Regions from separate parts of the Rhodococcus mengyinensis genome, predicted to be linked through region 3. Evidence: riboswitches for the same ligand, from Rfam matches in the RefSeq annotation. Region 3 holds a riboswitch; each other region holds the start of a gene.
What was found. Region 3 has a riboswitch for S-adenosylmethionine ahead of ACNJ7E_RS28620 (bifunctional o-acetylhomoserine/o-acetylserine sulfhydrylase). Riboswitches for the same ligand answer to the same signal wherever they lie in the genome.
Positions count from the first base shown of each region.

Region 1: another riboswitch for S-adenosylmethionine. It lies ahead of ACNJ7E_RS00915 (putative leader peptide); the one in region 3 lies ahead of ACNJ7E_RS28620 (bifunctional o-acetylhomoserine/o-acetylserine sulfhydrylase).
Region 2: another riboswitch for S-adenosylmethionine. It lies ahead of ACNJ7E_RS15765 (aminotransferase class V-fold PLP-dependent enzyme); the one in region 3 lies ahead of ACNJ7E_RS28620 (bifunctional o-acetylhomoserine/o-acetylserine sulfhydrylase).
Region 4: another riboswitch for S-adenosylmethionine. It lies ahead of ACNJ7E_RS00875 (putative leader peptide); the one in region 3 lies ahead of ACNJ7E_RS28620 (bifunctional o-acetylhomoserine/o-acetylserine sulfhydrylase).

Region 1 covers NZ_JBLWIT010000012.1:35,346-42,343, reverse strand. The annotation lists gene ACNJ7E_RS00935 (alpha/beta hydrolase) at 1-1,080, shown strand, start outside; gene ACNJ7E_RS00930 (LppA family lipoprotein) at 1,077-1,616, shown strand; gene ACNJ7E_RS00925 (HAD-IIA family hydrolase) at 1,638-2,429, opposite strand; gene ACNJ7E_RS00920 (sulfite exporter TauE/SafE family protein) at 2,506-3,273, opposite strand; SAM riboswitch class I at 3,486-3,582, shown strand; gene ACNJ7E_RS00915 (putative leader peptide) at 3,590-3,664, shown strand; gene ACNJ7E_RS00910 (amino acid ABC transporter permease) at 3,810-4,790, shown strand; gene ACNJ7E_RS00905 (amino acid ABC transporter ATP-binding protein) at 4,787-5,569, shown strand; gene ACNJ7E_RS00900 (ABC transporter substrate-binding protein) at 5,607-6,578, shown strand; gene ACNJ7E_RS00895 (GNAT family N-acetyltransferase) at 6,590-6,998, shown strand, end outside.
Region 2 covers NZ_JBLWIT010000084.1:74,163-81,227, forward strand. The annotation lists gene ACNJ7E_RS15730 (alpha/beta fold hydrolase) at 1-160, shown strand, start outside; gene ACNJ7E_RS15735 (TetR/AcrR family transcriptional regulator) at 163-873, opposite strand; gene ACNJ7E_RS15740 (ABC-2 transporter permease) at 866-1,957, shown strand; gene ACNJ7E_RS15745 (YbaK/EbsC family protein) at 1,992-2,465, shown strand; gene ACNJ7E_RS15750 (flavin reductase family protein) at 2,630-3,139, shown strand; gene ACNJ7E_RS15755 (LLM class oxidoreductase) at 3,145-3,771, opposite strand; gene ACNJ7E_RS15760 (putative leader peptide) at 3,821-3,913, opposite strand; gene ACNJ7E_RS15765 (aminotransferase class V-fold PLP-dependent enzyme) at 3,918-5,213, opposite strand; SAM riboswitch class IV at 5,265-5,379, opposite strand; gene ACNJ7E_RS15770 (MlaD family protein) at 5,460-6,707, opposite strand; gene ACNJ7E_RS15775 (purine-cytosine permease family protein) at 7,004-7,065, shown strand, end outside.
Region 3 covers NZ_JBLWIT010000125.1:47,704-54,768, reverse strand. The annotation lists gene ACNJ7E_RS28645 (tRNA (cytidine(34)-2'-O)-methyltransferase) at 1-185, opposite strand, end outside; gene ACNJ7E_RS28640 (pentapeptide repeat-containing protein) at 229-834, shown strand; gene ACNJ7E_RS28635 (bifunctional methylenetetrahydrofolate dehydrogenase/methenyltetrahydrofolate cyclohydrolase) at 868-1,728, shown strand; gene ACNJ7E_RS28630 (DUF3017 domain-containing protein) at 1,730-2,014, shown strand; gene metX (homoserine O-acetyltransferase MetX) at 2,046-3,170, opposite strand; gene ACNJ7E_RS28620 (bifunctional o-acetylhomoserine/o-acetylserine sulfhydrylase) at 3,167-4,450, opposite strand; SAM riboswitch class IV at 4,568-4,688, opposite strand; gene ACNJ7E_RS28615 (NADP-dependent isocitrate dehydrogenase) at 4,962-6,185, shown strand; gene ACNJ7E_RS28610 (MFS transporter) at 6,384-7,065, shown strand, end outside.
Region 4 covers NZ_JBLWIT010000012.1:26,359-33,423, reverse strand. The annotation lists gene ACNJ7E_RS00885 (LLM class flavin-dependent oxidoreductase) at 1-325, shown strand, start outside; gene ACNJ7E_RS00880 (NtaA/DmoA family FMN-dependent monooxygenase) at 341-1,735, shown strand; SAM riboswitch class I at 1,782-1,875, shown strand; gene ACNJ7E_RS00875 (putative leader peptide) at 1,880-1,963, shown strand; gene ACNJ7E_RS00870 (ABC transporter substrate-binding protein) at 2,116-3,750, shown strand; gene ACNJ7E_RS00865 (ABC transporter permease) at 3,754-4,743, shown strand; gene ACNJ7E_RS00860 (ABC transporter permease) at 4,736-5,656, shown strand; gene ACNJ7E_RS00855 (dipeptide ABC transporter ATP-binding protein) at 5,653-7,065, shown strand, end outside.

The DNA of each region.
Region 1 (6,998 bases), on a different contig from region 3:
CAGCGCCGCGAGGTGATCGAGCAGCATCCCGAATGGGTGGGTGATCGCGACGGCATCCCGTCCGCGGTGCGGCACGAGGCGAACGTGAGCCGGTTCGACGACGAGCGGTCGCGGTGGGAGACGGAGCGGGACCGGCTCCGGGAACGGCTGGACCGCAACATGTTCGGTGGAGCATTCGCCGACGACGACGCCGAGTTGTGGTACGCCGAGCAGAAGTTGCGGGACCTCGACGACCTCGAGAAACTCGTGCGCGATCACCCGGACGGCAGGCTGATGCTGCTGGACCTGCAGTCGGGTGAACGGACGATGGCCGCATTCGCGCTCGGCGACCCCGACACCGCCGACCACATCGCCGTCACCACACCGGGCATCGACACGACCGTCGCCTCGCTGCGCGGAATGACCGACGAGGCGTCGGCGCTGAAGGCCGAGACCGAACGGCAGTTGGACCTGGCCGGCCGCACCGGCGACACGGTGTCGACGATCGCGTGGCTGGGGTATCAGCCGCCGACCACCACCGGTCCGGGCAACTACGACGTGCCGTTCATCGACCAGAATCTCGGGCGCGGATGGCTCCTCGATTCCTGGCAGTCCGACCGCGCGACCGCGGGTGCCCCGAAGCTCGCCTCGTTCTACGAGGGACTCGACGTCGCCTCGCAGACGCCCGATCCGCACATCACCGCGCTCGGCCATTCGTATGGTTCGTACACCCAGGGCCTGGCCCTGCAGGACGCGGGACCGCGGCAACCGGTCGACGACGCCGTGTTCTACGGTTCGCCCGGGTTCGACGCGAACGACGAATCGGATCTCGGGTTGGCACCCCGGCACGGGTTCGTGATGCGCGCGCCCGATGACCCCATCACCGTGGCAGACGGGTTCGGCAGGCTCGGCCCCGATCCGGTGCAGACGGACCTCGAACAACTGTCGGTGCTCGAGGCGTCGACCCCGGACGGCGTGCGGCGCGAAGATGCCAGCGGGCACAGCGAGTATCCGCGGCCGAGTGACAACGGGGAGCTGCGGACGTCCGGCTACAACATGGCGGTGATCGTCGCGGGCATGCCGGAACTGGCTGTCCGGTGACGGTCCGCGGCGGGTGGGTGGTGAAGGCGGTCGCCGTGATCGGCGCGGCGATCCTGACGAGCGGATGTGGTGGCGTGCCGGACAACCCGTACAACTTCAGCGACGAGGAGGTTGCGGCGGCGGCAGCGAGCCTGAGCGACCGGCCGACACTCGCGGTCACCGAGTGGCAGGTCACCGATGCGCTGATGCGGATAAGCGATGCCGTTGCGGCGATTGCACCGGATGTTCGGTGGCGGTGGCATCGCGAACGCAGCCAGGGCGGCGGGTGCCCGGGACCGTATGCGTACACGGAGGGGCAATCCGTCACCACGCCGGTATTGCTGTCCGACACCCCGATCGGCGACGCCGACTGGCCCGCCGTGCTGGCCGCGGCCCGTGCGATCGCCGCCGACGCCGGAATGGACCGGCTCGACGTGCACGCCGACCGACCCGGACACCACGACGTGACGTTCGCCGGTGGCGACGGGAACCGGATCAGGTTCGGGACGTACAGGGCAGCGACGATCAGGGGTATCACGGGCTGCCGCCACCCGTGAGTACTTGTCAACGTCCCGCGGTTAAGAAGTACTCACGGGCGGCGGAGCCGCATCGCCGAACGGATCCGACGTCCGGCCGACCAGGTCGGCGACCGATTTGAGTACCGCGGTGGGACGGTAGGGGAACAGTTCCACCGAATCCCGCGTCGAAATTCCGGTGAGGACGAGGATGGTCTGCAGCCCGGCCTCGAGCCCGCAGACGATGTCGGTGTCCATCCGGTCGCCGATCATCAGCGTGTTCGCGGAGTGCGCGCCGATGGCCCGCAGCGCCGAGCGCATCATCAGCGCATTCGGCTTGCCCACGTAGTACGGGTCGCGACCGGTGGCCCTACTGATCAGTGCGGCAACGGATCCCGTGGCCGGAAGGGAACCCTCCCGGGACGGGCCGGTGGGGTCGGGGTTGGTGGCGATGAAGCGAGCGCCCCTCTCCACCAAACGAATTGCGGTGGTGATCGCCTCGAAGGAGTAAGTGCGGGTCTCGCCGAGGACCACGTAGTCGGGATCGTTGTCGGTGAGGACGTACCCGATGTCGTGCAGTGCGGTGGTGAGCCCGGATTCGCCGACGACGTAGGCGCTGCCGCCGGGGCGCTGGCTCGCCAGGAACGTCGCGGTGGCCAGGGCGGATGTCCAGATCGATTCCTCGGGAATGTCCAGGCCGGTGCGGAGCAGACGGGCGCGGAGGTCGCGCGGAGTCCTGATCGAATTGTTGGTGAGGACGATGAACGGGGTACCCGACTCCCGGAGTTCGGCGAGGAACAGGTCGGCCCCGGGGACCAGGTGCTCTTCGTGGACGAGAACGCCGTCCATGTCCATCAGATAGGTCCAGCCCGGGTGCTCTACGTCTTTGCTCACCGACTCAGTATGAGGGAGCGGGAGGGTGCATGCGCGACTATGCGAGCAGCCGGAACAGGCCGATGAGGCCGACGACGACGATGGTTCCCCGCAATGCGGTCGGCGACAGCCTGCGGCCGTAACGGGCGCCGAGGACGCCTCCGAACAGCGAGCCCACCGCGATCAGGCCGGCGGCCGCCCAGCTGATCCGGTCGAAGGCCACGAGCGTGTACGCGGTCGCGGCGACGACGTTGACGAGGAGCGAGAGCAGGTTCTTCGCGCCGTTCATTCGTTGCAGGCTCTCCGGCAGGATCGCGCCCATCACACCCATCAGCAGGATGCCCTGCGCGGCGGTGAAGTATCCGCCGTACACGCCGACGGCGAACGTCCCGACGGTCAGCAGGGTGAGGCGCGCCGGGCTCAGGCCCGCCTCGTGGCTGCCGCGCTGCTTCGCCCAGGCCTGGATCTTCGGCTGCAGCACCACCAGGATCAGGGCGAGGATCAGCAGCACCGGGACGACGAGTTCGAACACAGTTTCGGGTAGGTGCAGCAGTAGCCACGAGCCGAGAACCGCACCGCACAGCGACGCCGGGATCTGCCACCGCAGCCGCGGTCCCTGCCCGGCCAGTTCCCGCCGGTACCCCCACGTGCCGGACACGCCACCGGCGACCAGGCCGATCGCGTTCGACATCGTGGCGGTCACCGGAGGGAACCCGAACGCCACCAGGGTGGGGAAGGTGATGAGCGTGCCGCTGCCGACGATGGCGTTGATCGCGCCCGCGCCTACACCGGCTACCAGGATCGCGATGACTTCGAGTGGTGTCACCGAGGCGACGTTACAAGGGCCTCGGAAGGCCCGGCGGCCGGGTCACACGACCACGGAGATGCAGGGCCGCACGCCTCATCCAACCGCATGGATCTCCGTCTGTCAGTACTTCTGCGCACGGTGATTCTTGCGGCCGATCGGCACCATTTCCCCTGTGTTGCAGGGAAATACCCCGTGTTGACGGGGTTCGGGAATGCGGCTAGTGTTCGCTTCAACCATCCAGAGCGACCGAGAGACCTGGCTCGTTGACGTCGCAGCAACCCTTCCGAATTCTTCGGGTGCGGGTGCTACCGCCGGGATCGATGGAAGGCAGCACATGAACTACCCCGCGCGCCCTGCGTGGCGCAGACGGCACATCGACCTGTGCCGGACCACCTCCTGCCACTGTTGACGAGGTCTCACAGCACGCTCACCGGGCATTTCGCCCGGTGAGCGCCTGACGCGCGCCCGCATCCCGCGGAAGACGCGCTCTCCTCCAGTCCGGTTTCCAGGTGAAAGGCCGCCTCAGTGATGTCTGTCGTAAGTGGTGAGGGAGCGTGAGCGCCCCCGTTCAGGCGCGTTCGGCCGTGCCCCTCGATTCAGTGCCGTCCGGCGACGGGGACGCCGCGCTGGAAGTGGCGCGGAGGTGGCACCCGTGGCGGTGGGTCGTCAGCGCCGTCGTGCTGGTACTGCTCGCCCAGTTCGTCCACGGCCTCGCGACCAACCCGGGATGGGACTGGGCGACGTTCGCCAAGTACTTCACCGCCGGCTCCGTGCTGCAGGCGCTGTGGATGACGGTGAAGCTGACCTTGTGGGGGACGGTCCTCGGATTCGCACTCGGTGTGGTGCTGGCGGTCAGCCGCTTGTCGCACAACCCGGTGTTGCAGGTGATCGCCTGGGTGTACATCTGGGCGTTCCGGTCGATTCCGCTGATCGTGCAGCTCCTGTTCTGGTTCAACATCACGTACCTGTATCAGACTCTGTCGCTGGGCATTCCGTTCGGTCCGGGCTTCTTCACGTTCGAGGTGAACGGTGTCATCAGCGGCTTCACCGCCGCCGTCATCGGTCTGGCCCTGCATCAGGCCGCGTACTCCGCCGAGATCATCCGCTCCGGCATCATCTCGGTGGACCACGGGCAGATCGAGGCGGCGCAGTCGCTGGGCATCCCGCGCCGACGCCAGTTCTTCAAGATCGTTCTGCCCCAGGCGATGCGCGGCATTCTGCCGAACGCCGCGAACGAGGTGATCAGCCTGTTCAAGGGCACCTCGATCGTGTCGACGATGGCAATCGCCGAACTGTTCTACCAGGTTCAGGTGATCTTCGGCCGCAACGGCCGCGTCGTACCACTGCTGATGGTCGCGACGATCTGGTACATCATCCTGACCACGCTTTTGTCGATCGGCCAGTACTACGTCGAGCGGCACTACGCGCGCGGATCGGCACGGGCGCTGCCGCCGACTCCGTGGCAGAAGCTCACCCGGAAGTTCGCCGAGATCCGTGACGCCGGTGTCTCCGTACCGAGAGGTGCCACGAAATGACAACCGAAGCCCATCCGGCGGAGTACGCGGTGGAAGTTCGCGGAGTCCACAAGTCCTTCGGCGCACTCGAAGTCCTGCGGGGTGTGGACCTGCTGGTCCGCAAGGGCGAGGTGACGGTGATCCTGGGGCCGTCGGGTTCCGGCAAGTCCACGCTGCTGCGCACGCTCAACCACCTGGAGAAGGTCGACCGCGGCACCATCCGCATCGACGGCGACCTCATCGGTTACCGGCGCAAGGGCAGCAAACTGCACGAACTGCGTGAACGCGACATCCTGAAGCAGCGTTCCCGGATCGGATTCGTCTTCCAGAACTTCAATCTGTTCCCCCACCTCACGGTGCTGGAGAACGTGATCGAGGCGCCGGTGTCGGCGCAGGGCCGCGACCGGGCCGAGGTCGAGGCCGAGGCGATTGCGCTGCTGGAACGGGTGGGCGTGGGTGACAAGGCCCACGAGTACCCGCGACAACTGTCCGGCGGCCAGCAGCAGCGGGTCGCGATCGCCCGGGCCCTCGCACTGCGCCCGGCGGTGATCCTGTTCGACGAGCCCACGTCGGCCCTCGACCCGGAACTGGTCGGCGAGGTCCTCGCCGTGATCAAGCAATTGGCACGGGACGGCGCGACCCTCGTGATCGTCACCCACGAGGTGGGCTTCGCGCGGGAGGTCGCCGATACGGCGGTCTTCATGGACGCCGGCGTCGTGGTGGAACAGGGCCCGCCCTCGCAGGTCATCGACAACCCGCAGCACGACCGCACCACAGCATTCCTCTCCCGAGTTCTCTGATTCTCCCCACCTCGGTGTGGATCCCCGAAAGGCACACATGTCCACCGCACGGTTCCGTACGAAAATTCTGGCCTCGGCCCTCACCACCGTCGCGCTGCTCGCCGCCGCGTGCGGGGGCGGCGACGTCGAGGACGAGGGATCGGCGCCGACCTCGGCTGCCGGATACAACCTCACCGCCGACCAGAATCGCATCACCACCGACGAGGTCGAGTCGATCGCCGCGAAGGTCCCCCAGCAGATCCGCGACCGCGGCACGCTCGTCGTGACGGGCAGCGCCGGCTCCGCCCCGCCCCTGCGTTTCTACGCCGACGACGACAAGACGCTCATCGGCTCGGAGACCGACTTCGCGTACCTGATCGGCGACGTTCTCGGGTTGAAGGTCGACCTCCAGGCGGCGGACTGGGCGCAGAACTTCGTCCGCATCGATTCGGGGGAGGCCGACGCGTTCATCTCCAACGTCACCGTCACCGAGGAGCGGAAGGAGAAGTACGACTTCTCGACGTACCGCCTCGACACGGTCGCGTTCGAGACGAAGAAGGACAGCGGCATCCAGATCAAGGAGCCCAAGGACGTCGCAGGTCTGAAGATCGCGGTCTCCTCCGGCACCAATCAGGAAGCGCTGCTGGTGAAGTGGAGTGAGCAGAACGTCGCGGCGGGGCTCGAACCGACCGGCATCACCTACTACCAGAACGTCACCGACTACTACCTGCCCCTCGCGTCGGGCCGGATCGACGCCTACTTCGGGCCCAACCCGTCCTCGTCGTTCCACGTGGCGCAGGCCGGGGAGAGCGAGATCGCCGGAACGTTCTCGGGGGCGGGCGACGCCCTCCAGGGTGAGATCGCCGTGCTCACCAAGAAGGACAACGGACTGGTGACCGCCGTCAACGAGGCCATCAACCACATCATCGAGAACGGTACGTACGCACAGGTTCTCGAACGCTGGAACATCGCGAGCGAGGCCGTCGGCACGTCGGTCGTCAACCCGCCCGGACTCCCGAAGACCAGCTGACAGGAGGACCAGTGACCGAGAGGACCGAATCCGTGCAGACCGTGTTCGTCGATCAGGCCGATCCGCTGGCCGCGCCGCTGCTCGAAGAACTGGCGATCGAGTACAGCACCCGGTACGGGCGCACCCGCGACGAGATCTACGACGATCTCAGCACGTATCCGGCGGAGGAGTTCGCCGCACCGGGTGGCGCGTTGCTCGTTCTGGTCGACGACGGGACGTCCGTGGCGGGCGGGGCCTTCCGCCGCTACGACGACACGACGGCCGAACTCAAACGGATCTGGACCTCGTCGGCTCACCGCCGCCGCGGCCTCGGACGAATCGTGCTGCGGGAGCTCGAGGCCGCGATCGCCCTAGCAGGCTATTCCCGCATCTTCCTCACCACTGGGCCGCGGCAGCCCGAGGCGGTGTCCCTGTACCTGG
Region 2 (7,065 bases), on a different contig from region 3:
GGTCCGGGCGGCGACGGACGTGTTCACCGGTTCTCCGTCGGTGCGGTTCGAGTCCGCGCCGGGCAGCCACCTCGGGCTCGTCGCGGGCCCGAAGGCCAAGGACTCCACGTGGGCCCACATCGACGGATTCCTCGACGGGGTCGTCGCGCACACCGCCTGAGATCAGGTCAGCCCGGCCCTCGCGACTGCGCCCGCGAACAGTGCGGTGACCGCGGCGCCCATCGTCGCCTGATCCACTTCCTCGGGGTCCACGGAGTGCTCGAGCACGAGACCGGAGATGAGCGCCATCAGCGAGATGGCCGTGGTGCGGACGTCGAACGTGTCGTCGACCCCCCACTCCCGCGCGCGTTCACCGATCAGTTCGACGAGCTTTCCCCGCAGTTGCCGCCGCTCCCGCAGGTAGGCCTGCGCGATCTGCGGGTCACGTGCCGCGAGTACGCCGAATTCGAGTACCAGCAGCGACCATCCCGGCTCGCGCACCATCCACGACGCGATCGCCTCGCCGCCTTTGCCCGCGGCATCCGAGGGGTTCATGCCGGCGATCTCGGCGAGGACCCGTCCCGCCAGTTCGAGTGAGCGCGCGGCGAAAAGTTCGGCGAACAGGTCCTGCTTCGACTCGAAGTTCGAGTAGACCGCCCCCTTGGTGAATCCGGCCCGGCGGGCCACCTCGGCGAGCCTGGCCGCACTGAAGCCGCGCTCGGCGAATTCCTCCGCCGCGGCGTCGAGGAGGCGCTGACGCACGACGTCACGACCGGGACGCGTCGTGGGCGCCCATTCGGTGTGACGACTGTCCGGTTGACGATCTGCAGTCACGATACCTAGGGTATTCAATACCCACGGTATTGACAAGGATCGAGGACGTCCGATGACCATGACCGACAGCGAATCCACCACCCCGGCTCCCGTGCACCACGACAGCCCGGTCTCGAAGTACGGCGCACCCAAGGTGATGGTCGCGCTGGTCTTCGGCGTTCTCCTCCTCCAGCTCGGCTTCATCCTCAGCTACGTGGCCGCGTTCCATCAGCCCACGCCCCGCGACATCGAGATCGGCGTCGTCGCGGCGGAGGGACTGCCCGCAGGCACGGACCAGCAGGTCGCCGACCGGCTCGATGCGATCGACGACAGGCCGCTGCGCGCCCGTGTCGTCTCGGACACCGCGGAAGCCCGGCGGCTCCTCCACGACCGCGAGATCCAGGGTGCGTTCGTCATGAACCCCGTCGGCCCCGACACCCTGATCACGGCGAGCGCGGGCGGCAGCTCCATCTCCAGCGCGCTCGAATCGGTCTTCGCCCAGGTGGAGAACAGCCAGGGTCGCCAGTTCACGGTCCGCGACGAAATTCCGGTCGGCGCACACGACAACCGCGGACTGTCCGGCTTCTATCTCGCGGTCGGGTGGGTGGTCGGCGGCTACCTGCTCGCGGCGGCGATCGGCCTGTTCATCGGCGCCCCGCGAAGCCTCCGCCAGGCGACCGTGCACACGGCTGTCCTGTTCGGCTACGCCGTGGTGTCCGGCGCCCTCGGCGCCCTGATCACCACTCACGTGCTCGGCACGTTCGCAGGCCATTGGTTCCCGCTGTGGCTACTCGGAACAGGTGTCGTCTTCGGCACCGCCGTGTTCACGCTGGGGTTGCGCGCCTCGGTCGGCATCCTTGCGGTGCCCCTCGCGATCGCCGTCTTCGTCATTCTCGGCAATCCCAGCGCCGGCGGTGCGTTCGGTTCGAACGTCATTCCCGCCTTCTACGCGGCCATCGGACGCTGGATCACCCCGGGCGCCGGCACCGAGGGAATTCGAAGCATCGTGTACTTCGACGACGTGGGGCTCGGACAGCCCGCGCTCGCCCTCGCGCTCTATTCCGTGGTCGGGCTCGGACTGCTGTTCGGGTTCACCGCCCGGCGCCTCCGGAAGCCGGAATCGACTACGCCCCGTTCCGATGTCGTGTCGGACGACGCTTCTTGATGTCGTACCGGAGGAATGGACCTACTCTTGGTTCATGCCGACGCCCCTGCACCCCCACGCCGCGCATGTCGCCGAGACTCTGATCGCGCGAGGACACCATGGGGTGATCGTGACCCAGCCCGACTCCACCCACTCCGCGGCCGAGGCGGCGGAGTCTCTGGGGGTCGATATCGGTGCCATCACCAAGTCGCTGGTGTTCCTCCTGGACGACGATCCGATCCTGCTCCTCGTGTCGGGGGCGCACGAGGTGGATCTGGCGAACACGGGCAAACGACTGCAGGGAAATCTGACCCGGGCACCCCTCGACATGGTGCGGATCGCGACCGGACAGCCGATCGGGGGTATTGCCCCGCTCGGACATCCCACGAACCTTCCGACGTACGTCGACAACGCCCTGTCGGAGTACGCGGAACTGTGGGCGGCCGCCGGGCACCCGGACACGGTCTTCCGCACGTCGTTCTCCGAGTTGGTGCGGATCACCGCGGGCCTGGCGATCGACGTCGACTGAATCCCGGGCGGTTGACGCCCCTATAGTTGACGTCAGATCTCGTGAACGAGAATGACACAGTGCCCGCACGGGCCGACCCGGAGAATGATTTGTCCGACAGAGCCGAGAACGCCGAAACCGTCGATGGTTCGGACCTCCCACGCGACCATCGACTCGCCCCCGGAATCTGCGCCGAGGATTACCGCGCAGCCCTGCGTCGGCACCCGGCGGGCGTCACCATCGTGACCCTCGATTCGGGGTCCGGCCCGGTCGGCTTCACCGCGTCCTCGTTCTCCTCGGTTTCACTGGACCCGCCGTTGGTGTCGTTCAACATCGCGAACACGTCGTCCAGCATCGATGCACTTCATTCCGCGGATTCGCTGGTGATTCACCTCCTCGGCGAGCACCAGCAGCACCTGGCTCAGCGATTCTCCCGAAGCGCCGACCAGCGGTTCTCCGACGAGTCGCTCTGGGCGCGACTCGACACCGGCGAACCGGTCCTCCACGGAACTCCCAGCTGGTTGCGGGTGATCGTGGACCAGCTGATTCCCGTCGGCGATCACACGCTCGTCATCGGCCTCGTCACCCGCGTTCATGCCGAGGCAGACGACGACTCCGCTTCGGCTCCCCTGCTGTATCACGAGGGCCGGTACTACCGGCCCACTCCGCTCGGTTCAGCGAACAACGGCAACTGACCAGTTCAGGACGCCAGTACCCGCTCGCGGAGGGGGAGGTCGAAGCGACGCAGCGCCTCGTCGACGGCGTCGGCGGAGGTGACGAGACCTCGCTCCTCCAGCCACGGGAGGGTGCCGTCGACGAGCTGCTCCAGGACCCTGGGCAGCGACAGCGGCAGCACGGTCACACCGTCGGCGACGCCTGCCGCCTGGATGTCGGCGATGAGTCCGGCGAGGCCGACCGGAGTTCCGATGTACTGCAACGACACCGGAGCACGCGGCGTCGCCAGGGCGCTGTCGAGGAGGGCCAGCTCCTTGCGGGCGGCGCGGGCCTCCCCGGCGATGAGCACCTCGAGGTCCACCAGGACGGTGACGCTGTCGGGGTCGCGACCGTCGGCGACGAGTTCGGCGCGGATCCGTGCGCGTTCCTGCTGCGCCTCACGCAGATCGGACGCCCGGATCCGGACGACGTTCGGCGGGAACGACGTGAGGTCGAGCTGATCCGTCGAATCGGCGGTCAGGTCCACCCAGTAGTCCGCGCCGTTGATCGGCCGCGTGCCGGTGGCGCCCTCGGCCGCCGGGTGGTGGCCGGAGCCGGTCAGTTCGACGGCGACGCGAAGGGGACGGGATACGAAGGCATTGTCTCGAGACATAGGGGTTCCTCGGGAATGACGTGTGAATGAAACGGAGCTGGAAGAACGGTCAGCTCGAACACATACCCGAGGCGGTTCGGCACAGATCGACATGCCGACGGCACCAGTGAGCAATCATTGTGCTCCCAGCCTGCGATGCCATGCGGTCATACTAGCGCGTCCCGCGAAAAACGCGTCTCCGGCACCGGATTCCACTGGCCGCTCTCCTTGGCGTAGGTCCAGCTCCGGCGGCCCGCCACCAGGGTGCGCACCGCGTCGACCAGCCGATCCACGTCCTCGGAGCAGCTTCCGAGACCCACACTCACCCGCACGGCGCCGTCAGGCCTGCCAAGGCGGCCCAGCAGAGGATGGGCGCAGAACCGCCCGTCGCGAACTCCGATTCCATGTTCGGCGGAGAGGTAGGCGGCGATCTCTCCCGGCTCGAACCCGTCGATCGTGAATGTCACGATCCCCACGGTGTCGGGGGCGTCCGACCACAGCCGCAGGAAGTCCAGGCCGTCGACGGAGCCGAGGCCGTCCAGGAGCCGGCCGGTGAGTGCCGCCTCGTGTGCGGCCACCGTGCCGAAGTCCAGCTCGGACAGTGCATCGCACGCGGCGGCGAGCGCCGCCGCGCCGAGCACGTTGGGGGTTCCGGCCTCGTGCCGGGCAGGGGCGGGCGCCCACTGGGTCGATTCGACGGTCACGTTCCGGACCGCCCCGCCGCCTGCGAGATAGGGCTCGGCGGCGTCCAGCCAGTCCCGGCGGCCCACCAGCACACCGGCGCCGAAGGGGGCATACAGCTTGTGCCCGGAGAACGCGAGGTAGTCGACGCCCCACTCCTCGACGTCGATGCGCCGGTGCGGCGCGAGCTGAGCGGCGTCGACGAGAATCCGTGCGCCGCAACGATGCGCCACCTCGGCGAGGGCGGCGATCGGCAGAACCTCGCCGGTCACGTTGGATGCACCCGTCACCGCGAGCAGGGCGGTGGGCTTGGAGCACAGTTCTGCGACGAGCAGGCGGACCGTCTCCTCCAGCGTGTCCGCCGCCCTCACGACGCGAGAGTTCTTCCACGGCAGCAGGTTCGCATGGTGCTCGATGTCGAGGACGACGGTGCTGCCGGGGACGCAGCCGGCCAGCAGATTCAGCGAGTCGGTCGTGTTCCGGGTGAAGACCACCACCTGGTCCTCCCCCGCTCCGACGAACCGGGCGACAGAGTCGCGGGCCTTCTCGTAGCACTCGGTCGAGACCCGCGACGCGTAGCCGGCGCCGCGGTGCACGCTGGAGTACGTCGGTAGCAGTGCCCCGATCCGGTCGGTCACCTGCGCCAACGCCGGCGCACTGGCGGCGTAGTCGAAGTTGACGTAGGCACAGTCGCCGCCCTGAACGAGCGGAACCCGCAGGTCGGAGCCCGAAACCTGGGCCAGGGGGGCAACACACACGTCAGCGGTCAGTACAGCAGTCATCACGACATCCCTCGTAGTCAGGGACTCGTCGCAGGGTCGGTGCCCTCTCGGAGTCCGCGCTTGCCGGGTCCGGTATGGACCTCAGCCTGGTCGTCACCCGGAGCACCCCGCCGCGGTGGAGGGTTGCCGACCAGCTAGCCGGGGCTTGACGCTGGTACTCGTGACCTGTTTCGAAGATTGCAGGATCGGCGCGCAGTTGTCAACCCGAAACCCGGAGGGTCCCGGATCCGGGACCGAGAACTCGCGTCAGTTGAGAGTCACCCCGAGGAGCGGGGCGAGCTGATTCGCAATCGGGTTGAGGTCCAGCCTGTTCGGGTCCTTCTTGGGCGTGGAGTCCCACGGCTGAACGGTGGCGGGGTCGCCGAACACGATCCGGTTCGCACTGCGGACGCCGGTGAGACTGCCCTGCGGGGCTTCGCAGGACGCGGCAGTGTTCTGCGGGAAGTCCTGCTGCGTGTCGTCGAAGTTCGGGTCGTTCCGCTTCATCTCCTGGAGGATCGCCTGGGTGCCCTCGTAGCCGACGGTGCACGACGGCGGATTGTTGGTCTCTGCCACCAGACCCAGGTGAACGGTTCCGTCGTCGGGCGCAATGGTCGAAGACGCGGCCGCCACGCCGGGCAGATACACGAACAGCGTCTGCAGGGCGGTGGCCTGCACCGAGATCACCTTCGCCGTGGCGGACAGGTTGGCGAGGTTCGTCGTGGCACCGGGTCCGGTCTCCGAGACAAGTTGCCCCAGTTGATCGCTCGCCGGATTTCCGTTGTCGATCAGCCGCCGGACGTCCGGGTCGCTGCTGCGCAGACGATCCGCGAGCGAGTCCAGGTCGGCACTGAAATCCTTGATCGCCGACGACTGTTCGGACTGCGTATCCAGTACAGTTCGACCGTCGCGCACCAAAGCCAGTGTCCGGTCGAGCGATTCGGATCCCGACGCCGACAGCCCGGACAACGAGTCCGCGAGCGACTGAAGGTCTTCGCCCTTGCCGTCGAACGCCGCACCGAGTTCCGTCACGACGGTGTGGAGCGCGTCGATCGGCACGGATTTCGTCAATCCCTGTGTGCTGGCGAGCAATTCTTCGACGGGCACCGGCGTCGAGGTGTCGGCGGCGGCGATTCGGGACCCGTCCGTCAGGTACGGCCCGCGATCGGTGGCGGGCCGAAGGTCGACGTACTGCTCGCCGATCGCCGACCTGTTGGCCACGACGGCTTTCGCGGACGCGGGAATGTCGGGCGCGCTCGTGTCGATCCTCAGTTCGACGACGACGCCGTCCGGGGTCAGGGACATGTCCCCGACGCGGCCGACCGGCACGCCGCGGTACGTGACTTCCGCATTGGTGAAGATGCCGCCCGACGTCTCCGATTCGAGGTGCACGGTGTATTCGCCGAACCCGAGGAGATTGTCGAGACGCACGTAGTTGGCACCCACGTAGACGAGGCCCGTGAGGGCCACGAGAACGAAGCCGATCAGCTGCCACCGGACGAGCGGCGACCTCACCGTCGACCCTCGATGTCGCGTCGCCCGAACGCCGTCCCCGCTGCGGCGAGCCGGCACCGGTTCGCGAAACGACTGTTGATGGCGGCGGCAGACACAGGCACTCCGATGACAGAGGGATACATGAGACAAGCGGTCACACATATATCTAGTCCGGTCGCCGTATCAGCGCAAACTCCGAACCACCCTCGGTGGCGCACGTCACTCGCCGGTCTTGACTGAATTTTCAGTTTGGAATATCTTCGGTTCCCAACAGGACGTGATGACAGTCACCTCCGACCCGGAATGTGAGGTCCGCAGTGTCCACGAATCTCGACCCGACGACGCCCCTCGACGACGACGCCCCCTCCCCGCCGGAGGA
Region 3 (7,065 bases):
TTCTCGTGCACGGTCACCGACGCCAGGTCGTGGTAGTCGAGTCCGGCACGTTTGAGTTTCGGCTCGGACAGGTCGAATCCGAGTGGACCCACGAGGTGCAGTTCACACCCGGTTCCTGCCACCATGCGGATGGCGTTGCCGGTGTTGGGTGGGATTCGGGGTTCGTGGAACATCACTCGGAACACCCGCACAGCTTAGGGGCACACCGCGAGGCGGCATGATGGACGCATGGATCCGGTAGAAGAGGTGGTGGGTGAGGACTACGGCGACGCACGACTCCCCGCGCAGAACTGGCAGCGGCGGCACTACACGAAATGCAACTTCCGCGACGCCGACCTGAGTGAACTCCGCACCGAGTCGGTGATCTTCACCGACTGCGATTTCACGGGCGCCGACCTCGCCGAGTCACATCATGTGCAGACGGCGTTCCGCTCGTGCTCGTTCACCAGAACAACGCTGTGGCACAGCGAGTTCCGCAACTGCAGCTTCCTCGGGTCGGAGTTCGACAACTGCCGGCTGCGCCCGATGGTCTTCGACGAATGCGATTTCACGCTCGCGTCGCTCGGCGGTGCCGACCTGCGCGGACTCGATTTCACGGACTGCCGGTTCCGGGAAGCCAACCTCGTCCGCACCGACCTCCGGCGCGCCGTGCTCCGGTCGGCGGATCTGTTCGGCGCCCGCACCGGCGGCGCGAAATTCGACGGCGCGGACCTGCGCGGCGCCCACGTCGACGCGAACCTGTGGACGGCGGTCTCGCTGGACAAGGCGCAGATCGAACTCACCCAGGCCATCGCGTACGCGACCGCCAACGGGCTCGTGGTGGAACCGACCTGACGCGTGTATGGCGAACCTGAGAGAATGGGGCACGTGACTGCAACGATCCTCGATGGCAAGGCGACCCGCGACGAGATTTTCGAAGACCTGAAGGTGCGGGTGAGCGCCCTGAAGGACAAGGGCATCACGCCCGGTCTCGGCACCGTTCTGGTGGGGGACGACCCGGGGTCGGCCGCCTACGTGCGCGGGAAGCACAACGACTGCGCGAAGGTCGGGATCACCTCGATCCGCCGCGACCTGCCCGGCGACATCACGCAGGAGAAGCTCGACGCCACCATCGACGAGCTCAACGCCAACCCGGACTGCACCGGCTACATCGTGCAGCTCCCGCTGCCGAAGCAGCTCGACGAGAACGCCGCCCTCGAGCGCATCGACCCCGACAAGGACGCCGACGGCCTGCACCCGGTCAACCTGGGCCGGCTGGTGCTGGGCAAGGAAGCGCCGCTGCCGTGCACGCCGCGCGGAATCCTGCACCTGCTGCGCCGGTACGAGGTGCCGATCGAGGGGGCACACGTCGTCGTCGTCGGTCGCGGTGTCACCGTGGGCCGCCCGATCGGTCTGCTGTTCACCCGGCGCAGCGAGAACGCCACCGTCACCCTCTGCCACACCCGTACGCGAGACCTCGGAGCGGAGGTCCGCCGCGCCGACATCGTGATCGCGGCGGCGGGCGTTCCCGGTCTGGTCACGGCCGACATGGTCAAGCCCGGTGCCGCGGTGCTCGACGTGGGTGTGAGCCGCACCGCGGACGGACTGCGCGGCGACGTTGCGGCGGATGTCGCCGAGGTCGCCGGCTTCCTGTCCCCGAACCCCGGTGGCGTCGGGCCGCTCACCCGTGCCTTCCTGCTGACCAACGTCGTGGAGCGGGCCGAGCGTGTCGCAGCGTCTCTCGGCTGAGATGGCCGACTGGGGGCAGTTCGCGAAGAAGAATCTGCCGATGCTCGCAGTCCTGGTCGTCATCGTCGTGGCCGTCGTGTTCGTGCTCGCGGATCGGTGGCGACGAGGCGCGTTCGTGTTCGGCGTCGCCACGCTGCTCGCGGCGGTATTCCGGTTGATGATGCCGTCGGAGCGCGTCGGACTGCTCGCGGTGCGCAGCAAGCCTTTCGACGTGGGTGCGCTGGTGGCCGTCGGGGGCGCAATCGTGTGGCTGGCCGTGTCGATCGACCCGCTCGGAACCGACTAGCGGTCCGAGCGGGTGTCGTCCCGCACGGGGGTCAGCGCCCCGCGCGGGCCAGTTGCATCGTCTCGGAGAGCAGTTTCGCGACGGCGGCGGCCTCGGTGAGGAACCCGTCGTGGCCGTCCCGTGAGTTGAGGACCCGCAGACCGTCGCAGGTGGGGATGTCGTTGGCCAGATCCTCCTGCAGGCGGATCGGGTACAGGCGGTCGGAGTCGACGCCGCCCACGATGACGGGTGCGGTGATCGTCCCCAGCGCCGCGGCGATGCCACCGCGACCGCGGCCCACGTCGTGCCGGTTCATGGCCTCGGACAGCAGCACGTATGTGCTCGGGTCGAACCTGCCGACCAGCTTGTCGGCCTGGTGCTGGAGGTAGCTCTCGACGGCGTACCGGCCGCCGCGCCACGGGTCCTCGCCGTCCTGCGGCGAGTTCGCGAACCGGGAGTCGAGTTCGGCCTCGCTGCGGTAGGTCAGGTGCGCGATCCGGCGGGCGATGCGCAGTCCGGCCCGGGGGATCCGGCCGGTGTCGTGATAGTCGCCGCCCTGCCAGTCGGGGTCGCTGGTGATGGCCGCGATCTGGGTGGTCTGTGTGCCGATCTGGTCGGCGGTCGCGCGGGCGCCGACCGCGAGAACGAGCGCGGACGCCACCTGGTCCGGGTAGGTGACGGCCCACTCGAGCGCGCGCATTCCGCCCATCGAACCGCCGACGACGGACGCCAGCTTGTCGATGCCCAGCAGGTCGGTGAACTTCTTCTCGGCCGCGATCTGGTCGCGGATGGAGATCTCCGGGAAACGGCTGCCCCACGGGCGCCCGTCCTCGGCGATCGAACCGGGACCGGTGGTGCCGCGGCAGCCACCGAGGACATTGGTCGCGATGACGCACCATTCGTCGGTGTCGATCGGCGCACCCGGACCGACCATCCCGGTCCACCAGCCGGGGGAGGGGTGTTCGTCGGTGACGGGTCCGGTGACGTGCGAGTCGCCGGTGAGGGCGTGCTCGACGAGCACCACGTTGTCCCGGTTCGGGGACAACTCACCCCATCGCTGCACGGCGAGGGACACCGACGGGATCACTGTTCCGCTCTCGAGCTCGAGCGATCCGATGTCGATGGTGCCGAGACGTCCGTCCGCCACGGGCAGGTTCTGTACAGCGCTCACGGTCAAGATGCCGCCGCCGTGAGTCCGGTCTCGATATCGGCGATGATGTCGTCGATCCCTTCGATGCCTACAGCCAGGCGGACCAGTCCGGGGGTGACGCCGCTGGCGGCCTGCTCCTCGGGGGTCAGCTGGGAGTGTGTGGTGGACGCCGGGTGGATCACCAGCGAGCGGACGTCGCCGATGTTCGCGACGTGACTGTGCAGGGTGAGCGCGTTGACGAACTTCTTGCCCGCGTCGATGCCGCCGGCGAGTTCGAACGTCACGATCGCGCCCGCACCCCGCGGCGCGATCTGCTTCGCCCGGTCGTGCCAGGGCGACGACGGAAGCCCGGCGTATCCGACGGACACGACCTCCGGCCGCGCCTCCAGGTACTGGGCGACGGCGGTCGCGTTGGACACGTGCCGTTCCATGCGAAGGCTCAGCGTCTCGAGACCCTGGGCGATGAGGAACGCGTTGAACGGGGAGATCGCCGAGCCGAGGTCGCGGAGCAGCTGCACGCGCGCCTTGAGGGCGAAGGCAGGCGGTCCGAGTTCGGAGTAGACGACGCCGTGGTAGCTCGGGTCCGGGGTGGTGAAGTTGCCGTGGCGGCCCTGGGTCCAGTCGAACGTGCCGCCGTCGACGATGACACCGGCGATCGCCGTGCCGTGGCCACCGAGGTACTTGGTGGCGGAGTGCACCACGATGTCCGCACCGTGCTCGAGGGGGCGGATCAGGTAGGGGGTGGCCACCGTGTTGTCGACGATCAGCGGGAGCCCGTGCTGATGGGCGATCCCGGAGATGCCCGGCAGGTCGAGGACGTCGTTGCGGGGGTTGGAGATGGTCTCGCCGTAGAACGCCTTCGTGTTGTCCCGGATCGCGTCCTTCCACTGCTCGAGGTCGTCGGGGTCCTCGACGAACGAGACCTCGATGCCGAGCTTGGGCAGCGTGTAGTGGAAGAGGTTGTAGGTGCCGCCGTACAGCCGCGGGCTGGAGACGATGTGGTCGCCCGCCTCGGCGAGGTTCAGGATCGCGATCGTCTCGGCGGCCTGTCCGGAGGACAGCAGCAGGGCGGCGACGCCGCCTTCGAGGGCGGCGATGCGCTGCTCGACCGCGTCCTGGGTGGGGTTCATGATGCGGGTGTAGATGTTGCCCGGCTCGGCCAGACCGAACAGCGCGGCAGCGTGATCGGTGCTGTCGAACGTGTACGAGGTGGTCTGGTAGATCGGCAGCGCCCGCGCCTTGGTGGTCGCGTCGGACGTCTGCCCGGCGTGGATCTGCTTGGTCTCGAACGACCAGTTCTCGGTCATGTGCTGTCTACTCCAGTGGTCTGACGAGGCGCGACGGAGTTGCTGGTTCGTTCGCGCGCAGGGCTTGTCTGGGGTCTATCTACGACAACAACAACACATCATGAACCTCCGATGTCGGACCCGCGCTTGTCACCCGACTGTTGTATGAATCAGGGAACCAGGTCATCACCCGGGGCACCCCACCGCGGTGGAGGGTTGCCGGCCAGCTAGCCGGGGCTCGTTGCTGGCACTCATGACCTGGAGTGAATCTTAGCGGCTGGGGTGGAACGACCGGAAACGGCACCGATCAGGGCCACTAGCAGGGAAAAGTTACCCGTGAGTAGGGATGGCCTCCGTGCCCCAGGTGTTGCGAGCGTGGCGCATAGCAGTACGCTTGTCTTGTTTACGTGCGGTCTCCCAGCGGCCGCCTTGACCGTCTACGTTTGAAAAGCGAACCGTTCGCGGACCCACTCACAAAGTGCGACCGCAACCGTGTAACCAGGGAATCTTCCTAGGAGGACGCGAAGCACCCATGTCCAAAATCAAGGTTGAGGGCACCGTCGTCGAACTCGACGGCGACGAGATGACACGCATTATCTGGCAGTTCATCAAAGACAAACTGATCCATCCTTACCTGGATGTGAATCTCGAGTACTACGACCTCGGCATCGAACACCGGGACGAGACCGACGACCAGGTGACCGTCGACGCGGCCAACGCCATCAAGAAGCACGGCGTCGGCGTCAAGTGCGCGACCATCACCCCGGACGAGGCACGCGTCGAGGAGTTCGGTCTCAAGAAGATGTGGCGGTCGCCCAACGGCACCATCCGCAACATCCTCGGTGGGACGATCTTCCGCGCGCCGATCATCATCTCCAACGTTCCGCGACTGGTTCCGGGCTGGACCAAGCCGATCATCATCGGCCGTCACGCCTTCGGCGACCAGTACCGCGCCACCGACTTCAAGGTCCCCGGTCCCGGCAAGGTGATGATCACCTACACGCCCGAGGACGGCAGCGAGCCGATCGAGCACGAGCTGGTGAACTTCCCCGAGGGCGGCGGCGTCGTCCAGGGTCAGTACAACTTCACCAAGTCCATCGAGGACTTCGCGCGCGCCTCGCTCAACTACGGCCTGCAGCAGAACTACCCGGTGTACCTGTCGACCAAGAACACCATCCTCAAGGCGTACGACGGCGCGTTCAAGGACATCTTCCAGCACGTCTACGAGACCGAGTTCAAGTCGGAGTTCGACGCGGCAGGACTCACCTACGAGCACCGTCTCATCGACGACATGGTCGCGTCGGCGCTCAAGTGGGAGGGCGGCTACGTCTGGGCCTGCAAGAACTACGACGGCGACGTCCAGTCCGACACCGTCGCGCAGGGCTTCGGATCGCTCGGCCTCATGACCTCCGTGCTGCTGACCCCGGACGGACAGACGTGTGAGGCCGAGGCCGCACACGGCACCGTGACGCGTCACTTCCGTCAGCACCAGCAGGGCAAGCCGACGTCCACCAACCCCATCGCGTCGATCTTCGCGTGGACCCGTGGACTCGAGCACCGCGGCAAGCTGGACAACACCCCCGACGTCATCGGCTTCGCCCAGAAGCTCGAAGACGTGGTCATCAAGACCGTCGAGGGTGGCCAGATGACCAAGGACCTCGCGATGCTGGTCGGCGGCGACCAGGGCTACCTGACCACCGAGGAGTTCCTCGGTGCGCTGGACATCAACCTCCAGAAGGCCATCGCCGAGCAGTAGGCACCGAGCCACAGCGTTACGAGCGGGACGTCCCCTCACGGGGCGTCCCGTTCGGGGTTTCCGGGCCGGGTGAGTCATCTCACGGTCGCTCGCGGCGCGAAAAGCGGAATCCGGGGAAGAGAATTTCGATGTGGGTCGTTGCGCAACGAGGCGCCGTGCGCCGCGTAGCCGTCTCCCCGCCTAGTCGAAAGTTCTGCTGTGAGCACTTCCACCCCCGTCCGCCCCGAGCACCTCGGTGTCATCGCCCAACATCCGTCCGTCCGCAAGCTCGCCATGATCGCGCTCGCGCTCGGTGGCTTCGGGATCGGGACCACCGAGTTCGTGGCGATGGGGCTACTGCCCGAGATGGCGTCGAGTCTCGGGATCACCGAGCCGACGGCCGGGCACGTCATCTCGGCGTATGCGCTGGGTGTGGTCGTCGGCGCGCCACTCATCGCGGCGTTGACCGCGCGGGTGCCCCGTAAGACGCTGCTGATCGCGTTGATGGCGGCGTTCACGATCGGCAACGCCGCCACGGTGTTCGCGCCGAACTACGGCGTGCTGATGGCCGCGCGGTTCGTGGCGGGCCTGCCGCACGGCGCCTACTTCGGTGTCGCGGCCCTCGTGGCGGCGCACCTCGCGGACCGCGGCCAGCGAGCCAGGGCGGTCGCTCTCGTGATGATGGGACTGTCGGTGGCCAACGTCGTCGGCGTTCCCGTCGCGTCGTGGCTGGGCCAGACGCTCGGCTGGCGCAGCGCCTTCGCGCTCGTGGCCGTGATCGGTGTGGTGACACTGGGCGCGATCTGGTCGTGGGTGCCCGCGCTCGCCGCCATGCGGATGTCGAATCCCCTCACCGAACTCGGTGCCCTGCGCCGCGCGCAGGTGTGGATGACGCTGATCA
Region 4 (7,065 bases), on a different contig from region 3:
CGCACCGCTGGTGGTCGCCGAACTGGATGTCGCGCTCGGCTCGTCGACACCTGCCCCGCCGAGCGGACGGCTGTCGTTCGCCGGCGACGCCACCGGGCTGCTGGAACTGCTCCGCGCCCTGGATACGCACGTCGACGGTGTGCGCCTGCATCCCGCCGTCGTCGACGAGGATCTTCCGGTGCTCGCGCGATACGTGGTCCCGGCACTTCTCCGTGCCGGCATCGCGCACCGTCCCATTCCCGGTTCTACCCTGCGCAGCACGCTGGGTCTCGACCGTCCCGTCACCCGATTCCAGGCCGAGCGCCTCGAAGACTCCTCTCGCTGAAAGGTTGTGGAGAACATGACCGACAACTCGTACGCCAGGCCCGGCGCCCAGGTGCACTTCGGTGTCTTCTTCCAGGGCGTCAACCACACGACGATCTGGTCCGATCCGTCGAGCGGATCGCAGATCGACTTCGAAACGTTCCGGCGGGTGGCACTGACCGCCGAGCGGGGCCTGTTCGACGCCTTCTTCCTCGGTGAGGGCCTGCGTCTGCGGGAACAGGAAGGCAAGATTCTCGATCTCGACATCGTGGGCAGGCCGGACGCGATCACCCAGCTCGCGGCGCTGGCCGGCATCACCCGGCACATCGGGTTGGTGGCCACCCAGAACACCACCTACAACGAGCCCGCCGACCTCGCCCGGCGGCTGTCCGGGCTGGACCTGCTGTCCGGTGGCCGTGCCGGCTGGAACGCCGTCACCACGGACAACGCGTGGACCGGTGAGAACTTCCGGCGCGGCGGCTACCTCGATCACGCCGACAGGTACGAGCGGGCCGGGCAGTTCCTCGACACCGCCCGGGCGATCTGGGATGCGTGGGTAGACGGCGCGGTCGCGACGAGCACCGACGCGCCGTCGTGGTCGACCCCGGACGGTGTGCAGGAGGTGTCCCGGCGCACGTCACAGTTCGACGTCACGGTCACCCCCACGCTGCCGCGCAGCGCGCAGGGGCATCCCGTCATCTTCCAGGCCGGCGACTCACCGGCGGGCCGGGACTTCGCGGCCGCGCACACCGACGTGATCTTCTCCCGGCACGGAACGCATTTCGACGAGGCGCTCGCCTTCGCCGAGGACATCCGGGCGAGACTGCGTCGTGCAGGGCGTCCCGAGGACGACGTCAAGATTCTGCCGGGCACGCAGATCGTGCTCGCGGAGAACGCGTCCGAGGTGGAGGAGAAGGTGCGCTGGGTTCTCGAGGGCCAGTACACCGGGCAGACGGCGTTGTCGCTGGTCGGTCAGGTGTGGGGCCGCGATCTGTCCGATCGCGACCCGGACGGTCCACTGCCCGAATTCGATCCGGTGCCCGCGCCGATCTCCGTCACCCGTGGGGCGGCGCGTGACGGAAAGGATCCGCTCGCCATCGCCCGGGAATGGCGGGCCCTGGCAGAGGCGCAGAACCTGTCGCTGCGTCAGGTTGCGATCGCGACCACCCAGCGCTCCGGATTCGCCGGTACTCCCGGGCAGGTCGCCGACGAACTCACCCGGTGGGTTCGCAGTGGGGCCACGGACGGGTTCAACATCTCGCCGTATCTGGTGCCCACCGGACTCGACGAGATCGTCGACCTGCTTGTGCCCGAATTGCAGGAGCGAGGTTCGTACCGAACGGAATACGAAGGCTCCACCCTGCGTGAACATCTCGGTCTCCGGCCCGCTCTGTCGCGGCGGGAACTCCCGCCCCGGCAGGCCGTGGGGTAACGGGGTCCGTGTGGCGCGGCGACCGGCGATCTCTTACACTCGGTAACGACCATCCAGAGCGACCGAGAGACCTGGCTCGTTGACGTCGCAGCAACCCCCCGCCCTGCGGGTGCGGGTGCTACCGCCGGGATCGATGGAGGAACGATGTTGACCGAAGGTTTCGTGAGCGCCTGGGGGCGTCTCCACGTCGATCTCTGCCGACTGTCCACCTCGATCTGTCACAGCTGACCTGACACCCCGATCCGTCGGGGTTCCGGCTCTTCACACCGCATCCGCGTCGGATCCGGTGTCCCTCACCTTCCTGTGCGCGTGAGCGCTGCCGATACGACGGGCAGCGCGCACGGCACTTCTTCGAGATCACGGAGTTCTCGGTGCCATCAGTGCTTTTGTCCTCGCCCCACCGCGGTGCCCGCATCGCAGCAGGTATCGGCGCCGCCGCCGTGCTGGCCACGGCACTCACCGCCTGCGGTGGCGGTTCCAGCAGTTCCTCCGCGGATGCGGGCCCCGCGCAGCCCGGCGGCACACTCCGCTACGGCCTGTCCCAGGCGCCCACGTGCGCCGACCCCGCGCAGTCGGGCACGAATCAGACGGTCTACGTGGCTCGTCAGGTGGTGGACTCGCTCACCGACCAGGACCCGGAGACGGGCGAACTGAAGCCGTGGCTCGCCGAGAGCTGGGAAACCGACGCCGACGCGTCCTCCTTCACGTTCCACCTGAAGGAGGGGGTGACGTTCAGCGACGGAACACCTTTCACCGCGGATTCGGTGAAGAAGAATCTCGACGCCATCGTGAACACCCTCTCCGGCGCCAAGGCCCCGCTCGGTGCCAGCTACCTCGCCGGTTACACCGGCACCACCGTGATCGACCCGCTGACGGCGCAGGTCGACTTCGCCGCACCCAACGCGCAGTTCCTGCAGGCGTCGTCCACCCCGCAGCTGGGCATCCTGTCCGATGCGTCCGTCGCGAAGTCCGCCGAAGAACGGTGCACCGGCAACATCTCGGGCACCGGGCCGTTCACGTACGCCGACTACCAGCAGGACAAGTCGGTGACCCTCGCCAAGCGCGCCGGATACAACTGGGGTTCGGACGTGTTCGGCCATGACGGCGAGGCCTACCTCGACACCATCGAGTTCAGCGTCGTGCCCGAATCCGGCGTCCGCACGGGCAGCCTGTCCTCGGGACAGCTGGACGCGATCAGTGACGCGTTGCCGCAGGACGCCCCGCAGATCGAAGGCGCGGGCGGGCAGGTGCTCACCACGTCGAACCCCGGGACCCCGTTCGGCTTCCAGCCCAACGTGACTCGCGGACCGCTCGTCGACCCCGTCGTGCGCAGCGCGCTGGTCCCGGCGATCAACCGGCAGGAACTGGTCGACACCGTACTCGGTCCAAACTTCACACCCGCCACCAGCACGCTGGCCAGTCGCACCCCGGGCTACGTGGCGCTGCCGGACGTGTCGTACGACCCGGAGAAGGCGAAGTCGATTCTGGATCAGGCGGGCTGGGTTCCCGGTGCCGACGGCATCCGCGAGAAGAGCGGTCAGAAGCTGAGCTTCCCCGTTCTGTTCAGCTCCGTGTTCGCCGGCAACCAGGCCATCCTCGAACTGGTGCAGCAGCAGCTCAAAGAGGTGGGAGTGGATCTGCAGCTGAATCTCGTGTCCACTCCGGAGTCCATCGCCCGCCAGAATTCCAAGGACTTCGACGCCACCTACTACAACAGCACCCGCGCCGACGGTGACATCCTCCGCACCCAGTTCGGCCTCGACGGCCGCAACCTGAACAACCGCGGACCGATTCCCGCGCTCGACGACGTGCTCGCGAAGCAACTCGCCACCACCGACACCACCGAGCGGAGCGCGCTCGTCGCCGACGCCCAGCAGCAGGTGCTCGACAACGGTCTGTGGATCCCCACGGTGGAGTTGTCGCAGGCGATCGGCGCCGGTCCCAACGTGCAGGACCTGAAGTTCGAGGCCTCGGCCCGGCTCCAGTTCTTCGACACCTGGATCAGCGGACGCTGAGCCATGATTCGCTACCTCGGACTACGCGTGCTGCAGGCGATCGCCGTCCTGTGGGCGACGTTCACCGTGTCGTTCGCCGTGCTGTTCCTGCTGCCGTCCGACCCGGTGAGCATCGCCGTCGACTCGGCGACCACCGGAACGACGGTCGACGCGGCCGCCGTCGCGGAGCTGCAGGCGCGGTACGGCCTCGACCAGCCGGTGTGGGTGCAGTACTGGAACTCGCTGAGCCACGCCGTCCGCGGTGACTTCGGGTACTCGATCGCCACCGGGCAATCGGTGACCGAGGCGATCGGGAACGCGGTCCCCAGCACGCTCGCGCTGGCGTCGGCGGCGCTGGTTCTCGCGGTCGTGTTCGGGGCAGCGGTCGCGTTCCTCGCCACCTACACCAGGGTCCACTGGGTGCGGAATCTGCTGTTCTCACTGCCTCCGCTCGGTGTCGCGGTGCCGACGTTCTGGGTGGGACTGATTCTGCTGCAGCTGTTCTCGTTCCGGCTGAAGGCCTTCCCGGCGTTCGGTGACCAGGGGATCGCGACGCTGGTGCTCCCCGCGGTGACGCTCGCGCTGCCGACCGGTGCCGTGATCGCGCAGGTGCTCGCGGCGAGTCTGCAGACCACGTGGCGGCAGCCGTTCATCGAAGCTGCGCGGGCGAAGGGTGCGTCCCGCTGGCAGATTCAGACCCGGCACGCGCTGCGCCTGTCGAGCATTCCGGCGTTCACCATCGCCGGTGTGCTCGTGGGTAATCTGCTGGCCGGATCGGTCGTCGTCGAGACGGTGTTCTCGCGCGCCGGCGTGGGGCGGCTCACCCAGACGTCCGTGATGGCGCAGGACATTCCGGTGGTCCAGGGAATCGTGGTGCTGAGCTCGGTCGTCTACGTACTCGTCAATCTCGCCGTCGATCTGCTCTATCCGCTGATCGATCCCCGGATCGTCGAGGGCAGGCGCAGTTCCGGCCGCAACACCACCGCGGATGTGGAGGAGAAGGTTCATGTCTGACATCCTCACCAGGGAACTGATCGAGGAGGCCGAGGGTTTCGGCGCTCCGCCGACCGAACCGCCTCCCGTGGTCGCGTCCGAGTCGGACAGTCGCGGACGCCGCGCGGTGACGTGGTTGCGTCGCAATCTCGTGCTGGTGGCCTCGGCCGCCGTGCTCCTCGTCGCGGTCGGATTCGCGGTGGCGCCGTCGGTGTTCGCGAGCGGCGACCCGCTGGTCGGGGTGCCCGCCCAGAAACTGCAGGCGCCGAGTGCCGCGCATTGGTTCGGCACCGACAACATCGGCCGTGACGTGTATACCCGCGTGGTCCACGGTGCCGGATTATCTTTGACCGCAACGCTGTTGGCCGTGGGTATCGCGCTGGTCGTCGGTTCGCTGATCGGCCTGCTGTCCGGTGCCGTCGGAGGTGCGCTGGACGCCGTGCTGATGCGCGTCGTCGACGTCCTCCTGTCGATCCCCGCCCTGCTGCTCTCGCTCGCACTGGTGACCGCGCTGGGGTTCGGCACGGTCAACGTGGCGATCGCGGTGGGCGTGTCGCTGATCGCGAACTTCGCCCGCGTGATGCGGTCGGAGGTGCTGCGAGTACGCCGGTCGCTGTACGTCGAGGCGGCGTTCGCGTCGGGTGTCCGCTGGCACACGGTGCTGCGCCGCCACGTTCTGCGGAACTCGTACGCGCCTGTCGTGGCACTCGCCGCCGTCGAGTTCGGGATGGCGGTCCTCGCGGTGTCGTCGCTGAGCTTCCTCGGGTTCGGCGCGGTGCCGCCCACCCCGGAATGGGGCTCGCTGATCTCCGAGGGCCGGAACTACCTCGCCACCGCGTGGTGGATGACCACCCTGCCCGGACTGGTGATCGTGGCCGTCGTGCTGTCGGCGCACCGGCTCGGGCATGCACTCGAACAGAGGGAAGTGCGATGAGCTCGACGACTACTGCTGCGGCAGGCACCACGGCGCCGCTACTCCAGGTCTCCGGACTGCGGGTGGCGTACGGGAGCGTGAGCGATCCCGTCGTGGCCGTGAAAGGCGTCGACCTCACGGTGTCGCGCGGGGAAGTGGTGGCCGTGGTCGGCGAGTCCGGCTCCGGGAAATCCACCACGGCGCACGCGATCCTCGGATTGCTCAGCGGATCCGGGCGGGCCGTGGCCGGCACCGTCACGTTCGACGGTGAGCGTCTCGACACCAAGTCGGAGCGCGCACTCGAGCGGATCCGTGGCGCCCGGATCGGGCTGGTTCCCCAGGACCCGACGACGTCGCTCAACCCCGTCCTGAGAGTCGGCGCCCAGGTGGCAGAGGTGCTCCGGATCCACGGTCTCGCCGACCGGCGGACGGCAGGCATCGAGGCAGTGCGCATTCTCGCCGAGGCCGGGATCGACAAGCCCGAGGTGCGGGCGAGGCAGTACCCGCAGGACCTGTCGGGCGGGCAACGGCAGCGCGTCCTGATCGGGATCGCGCTGGCGTGCAGCCCCGAACTCGTGATCGCGGACGAGCCGACCAGTGCACTCGACGTCACCGTGCAGCGCCGGATTCTCGATCACCTCGACGCGCGGATCGCCGAGTCAGGCACCGCGGTCCTGCTGATCACGCACGATCTGGGTGTCGCCGCCGACCGTGCCGACCGGATCGTGGTGATGAGCGAGGGTGAGGTGGTGGAAGCGGGCCCCACCCGCGAGATCCTCGAGAACCCACAGCACGAGTACACCCGCACCCTGCTGGCCGCGGCGCCGAGTCTCTCGGTGGGACGGGGGCCCAGTCGCGCCGCGGAGGCGGGCGGAGCCGAACCCGACGTCCTGCTGCGCGTGTCGGGGGTGTCCAAGACGTTCCGGATCGACCGGCGCACCGCCATCGACGCCGCCCAGGACGTGTCGTTCGAGGTCCCTCGCGGGCGCACGCTGTCGCTGGTGGGGGAGTCCGGGTCCGGCAAGTCCACGGTGGCCCGGATCGCGATCCGGTTGGAATCTCCCACCGCGGGCCGCGTCGAGTTCGACGGCCGGGACATCACCGGCCTGCGCGGCGGCGCGCTGCGTGCCCTGCGCCGCCGAGTGCAGATCGTGTACCAGAACCCGTATGCGTCCCTCGATCCGAAGCTGGCGATCGCGGACATCGTCGCGGAACCGCTCGGTGCGTTCGGTGTCGGCACCCGGGCGGATCGGGCGGCACGAGTCGCCGAACTGCTCGAACAGGTCGCGTTGCCGCGTACCTACCTCGAACGCAGACCGGCCGAGCTGTCCGGTGGGCAACGGCAGCGGGTCGCGATCGCCCGCGCGCTCGCGCTGCACCCGGAACTCGTCGTGCTCGACGAACCGGTGTCCGCGCTGGACGTCTCGGTG